Regions from separate parts of the Lysinibacillus sp. K60 genome, predicted to be linked through region 2. Evidence: riboswitches for the same ligand, from Rfam matches in the RefSeq annotation. Region 2 holds a riboswitch; the other holds the start of a gene.
The links. A riboswitch is a leader RNA that binds a small molecule or an ion and turns the genes downstream of it on or off. The one in region 2 is predicted to bind FMN.
Positions count from the first base shown of each region.

Region 1: linked by a shared signal. The riboswitch ahead of ribE (riboflavin synthase) and the one ahead of HCH28_RS07735 (ECF transporter S component) in region 2 are both predicted to bind FMN.

Region 1 covers NZ_JAASJR010000003.1:314,672-318,483, forward strand. The annotation lists gene HCH28_RS08905 (YibE/F family protein) at 1-322, opposite strand, end outside; gene HCH28_RS08910 (YibE/F family protein) at 319-1,443, opposite strand; FMN riboswitch at 1,664-1,789, shown strand; FMN riboswitch at 1,906-2,031, shown strand; gene ribE (riboflavin synthase) at 2,231-2,869, shown strand; gene ribB (3,4-dihydroxy-2-butanone-4-phosphate synthase) at 2,894-3,523, shown strand; gene ribH (6,7-dimethyl-8-ribityllumazine synthase) at 3,539-3,812, shown strand, end outside.
Region 2 covers NZ_JAASJR010000003.1:81,858-85,669, reverse strand. The annotation lists gene HCH28_RS07740 (sodium-dependent transporter) at 1-1,283, opposite strand, end outside; gene HCH28_RS07735 (ECF transporter S component) at 1,504-2,091, opposite strand; FMN riboswitch at 2,309-2,494, opposite strand; gene HCH28_RS07730 (RNA polymerase subunit sigma) at 2,638-3,812, opposite strand, start outside.

The DNA.
Region 1 (3,812 bases), 230 kb from region 2:
CAAACCCTTGGATCATCGACTTTTCCGTTACAAAGGTAATAAAGAGTAGTAACACAACTATCGTCACCATCGTCGAGATAAAGGCTGTAATGGTTTTACTATTTGTTTTATTGATATAGAAAAGGCTAATACAGCTAATGATCGTACAGGCAATAAACGTCAAGATGATAGGGCTATTTTTAGGGTTTGTCATTAAAAAAATGGTGACAAAGAGTACACCAAAGTTTAGGAATAAAGAAAGAAATGAGCGTATCCCCTGTCTACCGCCGACTAGAACCATTAACACGCACAATATAACTGCTAATAAGACGACAACATTCATTCTCGAACCCTCTTTCGATTAATGAAAAATATAGCGGTATACAGACTAATAGGAATCGTAAGGACAACACCAATACCCCCTGCTAAGGCACGGGCTAATTCTAAAGAAAGATTTAAGGACAATGTAAGCCCTAATGTGGAAGAATTTTTTAAATAGAGAATAATCATAGGTATGGAGCCGCAAAGGTAGGCAAAGAATAAAATACTTGTAATAGTACCCATGATATCTTTACCGATTTCATGTCCCGAAGATTTAAGTGCTTTGACAGGGATCGTAGGATCTTGCTCGTATAAAGCAAAAATCGAAGAAGCCATTGTAATAGAAACATCCATTACTGCCCCGAGTGAGCCAATAAATAAACCTGCCATAAAGACGGTACGATAGGGACGCGTTAAAAATTGCATTTCTTCATAACGAAGACCATTTTCACCTGTCAACCACATTACAATAGAGCTTATGATAAGCGCTAGAATAGTGCCTAAAAGTGTGGACACGATGGCTACATATGTTTTTGTATTTAATCCACTAATAAGTAGTAGCGAGATAATTGTAAATAGCACCGCACAAATGCCGCTGACTACTAATAGGCTTACGCCCCCATGCTTCACATAAAGATCTAATGCGAATGATAAAATCACAGCATTGACCACCAGGCTAATGATAGAAAATAAGCCTTGTCTTTTACCTATAATAAGTAGGGCAAAAATAAAAATCCATGCAATCATTACCATGGTTTGATCACGTTTTAAATCGACAATGGTTCCTGTTAAAACTGATTGTGCTGTGCGATCATCTAGCGTGACAAAGATTTCATTGCCTACATGGTATTCTTGATCAAAAGCACCAGACGAAGAATAGTCATTCGTCAAATGAATGGATTGCCCCTTATGCTGACCATTTTTGATAATGGCCATAATTTCCTGTGTAAATAAAAAATCCTTATTTTCATACATGTCTTTCATTGGTTCTGATTTTGTTACATCCACTTGCGTTATTTTCGCTATCGGTCGATCATAAAATTGTTCATTATGATGTACGAAAACAATCGAAACCCCACAACAGAGTGCTAATAGGGCATAGAAAATAGCTTCTTTAAAAGGTATATTTTTTAAAAATGTCAAGTAAATGACCTCCAAACGGCTAGACTGAATAGTCACTTGTAAAGGAACGTTTTTTTGATTAAGAAGTTCCATTAACAGGTTAAATGTGATCATTTTAATAACATCCTTTACATTTTTCAAGTCTCGTCAGAGCTGTTTAAAATTTATGCTTCGAAAAAAATTTAAAAAGAAGGATGGATAATATAATAAAATAGTGTTATCGTAAGACTAGCTAAATAAAAATATTCTTCGGGGTAGGGTGAAATTCCCGATCGGCGGTGATGAAGCAATTCAAAGTCCGTGAGCGCAAGCTGATTTGGTGCAAATCCAAAACCGACAGTTACAGTCTGGATGGGAGAAGGGTAAAAATGCGAACTTTTTAAATTGATTCTAATTTAGAAGGTTTATTTGACTATGCATTTATTACAAAACTTCCCAATCACCTTGTGGGAAGTTTTTTTATTTAGCTACAATCGAATAGAAGATGTTCTTCGGGGTAGGGTGAAATTCCCAATCGGCGGTGATGAAGCAATTCAAAGTCCGTGAGCGCAAGCTGATTTGGTGCAAATCCAAAACCGACAGTGATAGTCTGGATGGGAGAAGAACGAATGAGATGACAGTCTATGAAAAAATTGTTTTCAGATAGGCTTATTTGTTGATGTCTTATACTCCCAAAACCCCTTTGATGTAAAGGGGTTTTTATTTTTTATTGTTAACGAGAGAAGGGAGAAGGATAAGGCACAAAAACAGGTGGATAAACTTTAAAAGTAAAGGATAGAAGTGCTAATAAAGTAGAGTAGGTGATGGAATGTTTACTGGACTTGTAGAGGATATTGGTATCATAAAAGCCGTGCAAAGCGATCGGAACAGTATGAAAATTACGGTTCAATCAGCCAAGATAACGGAGGATGTCAAGCTTGGTGACAGTATAGCGGTCAATGGAGTTTGTTTAACGGTGACACATTTCACACAACAGCAGCTTACGATGGATGTTATGCCTGAAACAGTCAAAGCAACAAATTTACAGCAGCTGGCAATAGGTGATTCTGTTAATTTGGAGCGGGCCATGCCTGCTAATGGACGATTTGGGGGTCATTTTGTTGCTGGTCATGTTGATGGAGTCGGCAAAATTTTGCGAAAACGTCCAGTGGCAAACGCTGTTTATATTGATATCGAAATGTCAGAGGAACTAACCAACTTTTGTATTCCAAAGGGTTCCATAACAATTGATGGCACAAGCTTAACCCTTTTTCATGTTGAAGCCAATAGTGTCACGATTTCGCTCATTCCTCATACTTACAAAGAAACCGTTTTAGGTTTGAAGAGGGTTGGAGCATTCGTTAATATCGAAACCGATTTAGTCGGAAAATACATTATAGGGCAATTAAAAAAAGGGCAAACAACGCCAGCTATTACAAGAGATTATTTAGCACAACATGGTTTTTAAATCATAGAATAGGAGTTGATCATCGTGCTACATTCAATTGAAGAAGCCATAGAGGATTTAAGGCAGGGCAATATGATTGTGGTGGTTGATGATGAGGATCGGGAAAATGAAGGAGATCTTCTGGCACTCGCTGAATTCATCACACCAGCAACAATCAACTTTATGGCAACCAATGGTAGAGGTTTAATTTGTACGCCGATTTCGCAGCAGCTTGCACAACAGCTAGATTTATATCCGATGGTTCAGCACAATACGGATAACCATCAAACCGCATTTACGGTAAGTATCGACCATGTAGAAACAACGACAGGGATTAGCGCCTTTGAGCGTGCGCTAACGATACAAAGGATGATAGAAAAGCAAGCTAAGCCGACTGATTTTCGTCGACCAGGCCATATTTTTCCGTTGATTGCGAAAGAGCAAGGAGTGCTGGAACGGAGAGGGCACACAGAGGCGACGATTGATCTAGCGAAGCTTTGTCATAGTGTAACTGCAGGTGTTATTTGCGAAATTATGGGTGATGATGGGCACATGCTTCGGTTTGAAGAACTGACAAAGTTCGCTGCACATCATGGCTTAAAAATGATATCGATAGAAGCATTGGTTGCTTATCGTAAACAATTATCCACTAATAAATCTAAAATTTCTATGTAAAAAGGAGAAAGAACAATGGGTCAAACATTTGAAGCACAATTAATTGGAACGGATTTGAAAATTGCAGTAGTAGTGGGTCGTTTTAATGAGTTCATTACTAGCAAATTATTGGATGGGGCAATGGATGGTTTAATTCGTCATGGGGTTGATCCTGCATCTATTGATGTTGCTTGGGTGCCAGGGGCTTTTGAAGTTCCTTTTATGGCAAAACAACTAGCAGAAACAAAGAAGTATGATGCCATTATTGGTTTAGGTACTGTTATTCGTGGCTCTACAACACACTATGATT
Region 2 (3,812 bases):
AACATACGGTATGTCGAATAATAGCCTTGTCCCATTTGACTACCCGTTAGCAATTCTCTCTTCACAAATTCTTTATCTACTACATAGGCAATAAAAATAGCAATGAATAAATTCCCTAGTGGAAGCATGATATTTGACACTAAAAAATCGGTTGCATCAAAAATACTTTTCTCAAAAATCATTATATCCGACAAAACACTCGAAGAAAGTGCAGCTGGAATAGCTGCAATAAACACGACTATACCAAGTAAAAGTGTCCACATTGGACGGGATTTCTGACTATTCTCCATAAATGCTGCGACAATAATCTCATATAAACTAAATGATGACGTTAATGTAGCAAATAAAAATAGCAATAAAAACATAGCTAAAAACACTTCACCGAATGGCATTTGACTAAAAGCTGTTGGTAGCACCATAAATAGCAAACCTGGACCTGCTGCTGGCTCTAAATCAAAGGCGAACACCACAGGGAAAATTGCTAATCCTGCTAAAAATGAAACAAGCACGGTTAACAACACTACAGAACCTGCTGAATTCGGAAGACTGACATCTTTTTTTAGATAAGAGCTATATGTAACTAGACAAGAAAAGCCTACTGCTAACCCAAAGAACGATTGCCCTAGGGCTTCTAATAATGCCTTACCCGTAATATTCGAGAAATCTGGCCATAAGAAGAATTTTACCCCTTCCATTGCCCCATCTAATGTAACAGCACGCACAACAAGGACAATGAACATTATGAAAAGTAACGGCATCATCCATTTATTGGCCTTTTCAATCCCATTTTGTACACCTAATGAAATCACAAGTACGTTGACCAATGTAAACAACACTAGACCAACTAGCGTAATCCAAGGTGTGCCTATAATTTTTCCAAATAATTCAGTTGGATCTACTGCCGGATCAATTACCGCGCCAGCTACACCTAGCCCACTATAAATAAAGATCCAACCTCCAACTACGCTATAAAAAGTTAATAATAAAAAACAACCTAGCACGCCCATTCGACCAATCCAAGCCCAGCCTGGCTTAGTTGGAGCAATTTTTTTATACGCTGTTACAGCCTCGGATTGTGTACCACGTCCTAAAACATACTCGGATAATAACATCGGTAGCCCTATTAACAAGGTAAATAACACAAAGATAAGGAAAAATGCTCCCCCACCACTTTGTCCTGTTACATAGGGAAGTTTCCAAATTGCCCCTAGTCCGATCGCTGCACCAGCTGATGCTAAAATAAAACCTAATTTACTAGACCATTGTCCTTTTTTTCCACTCATCTCTTCAAACTCCTCAAACATTCTAAACTCTTCTCTATTTTACATGAAAATGTAGCTTTCGACTAGGTTATAATCATAAAGTACTATTTAGCTATTTTACTCTATTACTTTTTTCTATATTTATCCGTTAGTTTTGCCTTTCTATTCTTCACACCTTTTCCTATCCATCGTTCCTTCCAACAAAAAAACCTCAGGTATATTGACCCGAGGTTAGTAAAAATTATTTTGTTATATAGATAGAACGCTGGCGGTCGATCCATTTGCGCATTGTTGTAAATAAAAATGCCATAATAGCCGTTAATAAAATACCTTTCACAATGTTAAATGGTAAAATCCCAGCGATAATCATTTTATAAAGTGAGTCACCTACAACAGGCTCCATACCTAAGAAGTATGTGTACATTGGTAAAAATACTGCGTAATTTAAAATACTCATGCCTACTGCCATTACAACTGTCCCAGTCGCTAAACCTCCAACAAGACCAGCAATTGTTTTAAAGCGATTAAAAATAAAGCTTACTGGTAAAATAAATAAAATACCTGTTGCAAAGTTGGCCATATGACCTACTGGCACACCTGTTGGCGTTCCAGAGAAAATCCAATCCAATACATTTTTAAATAATTCTACTAAAATACCAGCTACAGGCCCCATTGTGATGGCTGCTATTAATGCAGGCATATCACTAAAGTCCACTTCCAAAAATGCTGGGAATGGTGGAATTGGGAAATTAAAAAGCATTAATAAAAACGAAATACTGCTCAGCATGCCAATCGTAATAAACGATTGGAGTTTAACATTTTTCTTCATAGAAAACTCTCTCCTCTTTGCTGATTCAATCTCGCAAGAAGAAAGGTGACGATCTTTCAATTGTTAGCACGAAAAAACCCTTATGCATGAAGAGCACAAGGGAGAAAGGCATGACGAATAAGCGTCAATTTAAACTATTTTTGAGCACCATTTAAAAAGCCATACAAAAAAAGCGCTCGGTCATAGTTTATTTCATAACAATGAATGACGATCGTACCTCCATCTTCTCCCATCCAGACTTTAACTGTCGGCCTCGGAATCACACCAAGTCAGCCATGCAAATAAATTTGCACAGGTCGCGGGCTGAAGAGCGAAGCATAAACCATTCGAGTTAATGGAAACATTAACGGTTCACCACTCTATTACCGCCGGTCGGGATTTTCACCCTGCCCCGAAGATGAATCATATTATTTTATACTACAACCTTACTATAATTAATTATTAAGAAAAAGTAAATAGTTCTGCTTAAAAAAATCCGATTAGATTTGTATGTATTATAAAAATGGAGCATTCCATGTTACAGGGATGCTCCATTTTTGATTCTGACTAAGGCATAGATTGTTTATTTGGACCCACAGGCTTTGGCAAATACGTTTTTAAATCGAATCCTTCCCAGCTTTCTTGGACCACATTATCTAAGCGTAATTGTTGGTCAAAGCTAGCAGCAGTTAACATCATAGCTTCAATCAATTGGGTAGCGCGAATTGGCTCCATCGATGCTAAATCTAAGGGAATATCGAATGTTACGACTACACCTTCCGCTTCCTCTTTCACGGTATATGTTACGTTTTCAGGAACCACTGTTACATAAACATCATCATTTTTGTTTTTCATTAGTGTAAGTGCCTCTGTAACATTAGCAAATGTTTGACGGAAATCTGGTGACAGATATTCTGCCCCATTACCATCTTGGTATAAATAATAATTAAAATGCTTAGCGTTTGTTAATGACATGGCTTGACTTGGCTCACCCTCTTGAGAAAACTCATAAGGTGTGCCATCTTCATTTTGAATCTCAACTTCCGTATATTCAGAATCCGAGAAGGTATCCTCTAAAGTCCCTTTGTATTCATTAACGGTAGCTGATGCAACATCATAGTCATTGTCCTTTGGTAAAACGTGGACAAGCTTGTCTTCCTTCTCCTTTAGTTCACCTTTAAAAGGATGATATTCCGTAAACCCTTTGGCTTCTTCATCTATTTGAGGAGCATATTTTTCATACATCTGTAAGGTAGAAGGTTTTTCTGTTCCAAAATCAGTTGCTACACGCTCATTTGGTATCACATATGTCATCGGAACACTTTCTGCATCGCGTCCTGCCAAACCAATACGGAAAACGACAGCATCTTTCACATCTTCCTCATAGACAGACGACCGTAAAGATAACATACGCTCATGCTCCGATACAATACTGGATTGAAGTGCCTCATCCTGGGTTGCTGCCTCTTTAGCAGAACGATCTTCCTGTAACGTAGCGTAATTAGCCTTTTCTGGCGTACTAGCGAGATCTTTTTGGCTAGCGCCATTATTCATGAACATGAAGCCAACGAGTACCGTTATCGCGAAAACTGCTGCTACACTCGTAAAAATCGGCATTTTTCGGAACTTTAAGCGTGATGGTCGTTCATCTTGATTTAAAGGTTTACTTTCTGGTTGCGCTTCTTCATTCTCTATAGGTTGTTGTATTGCTTCTTGAAGGTGACTATTATCCTGCAAGCGAG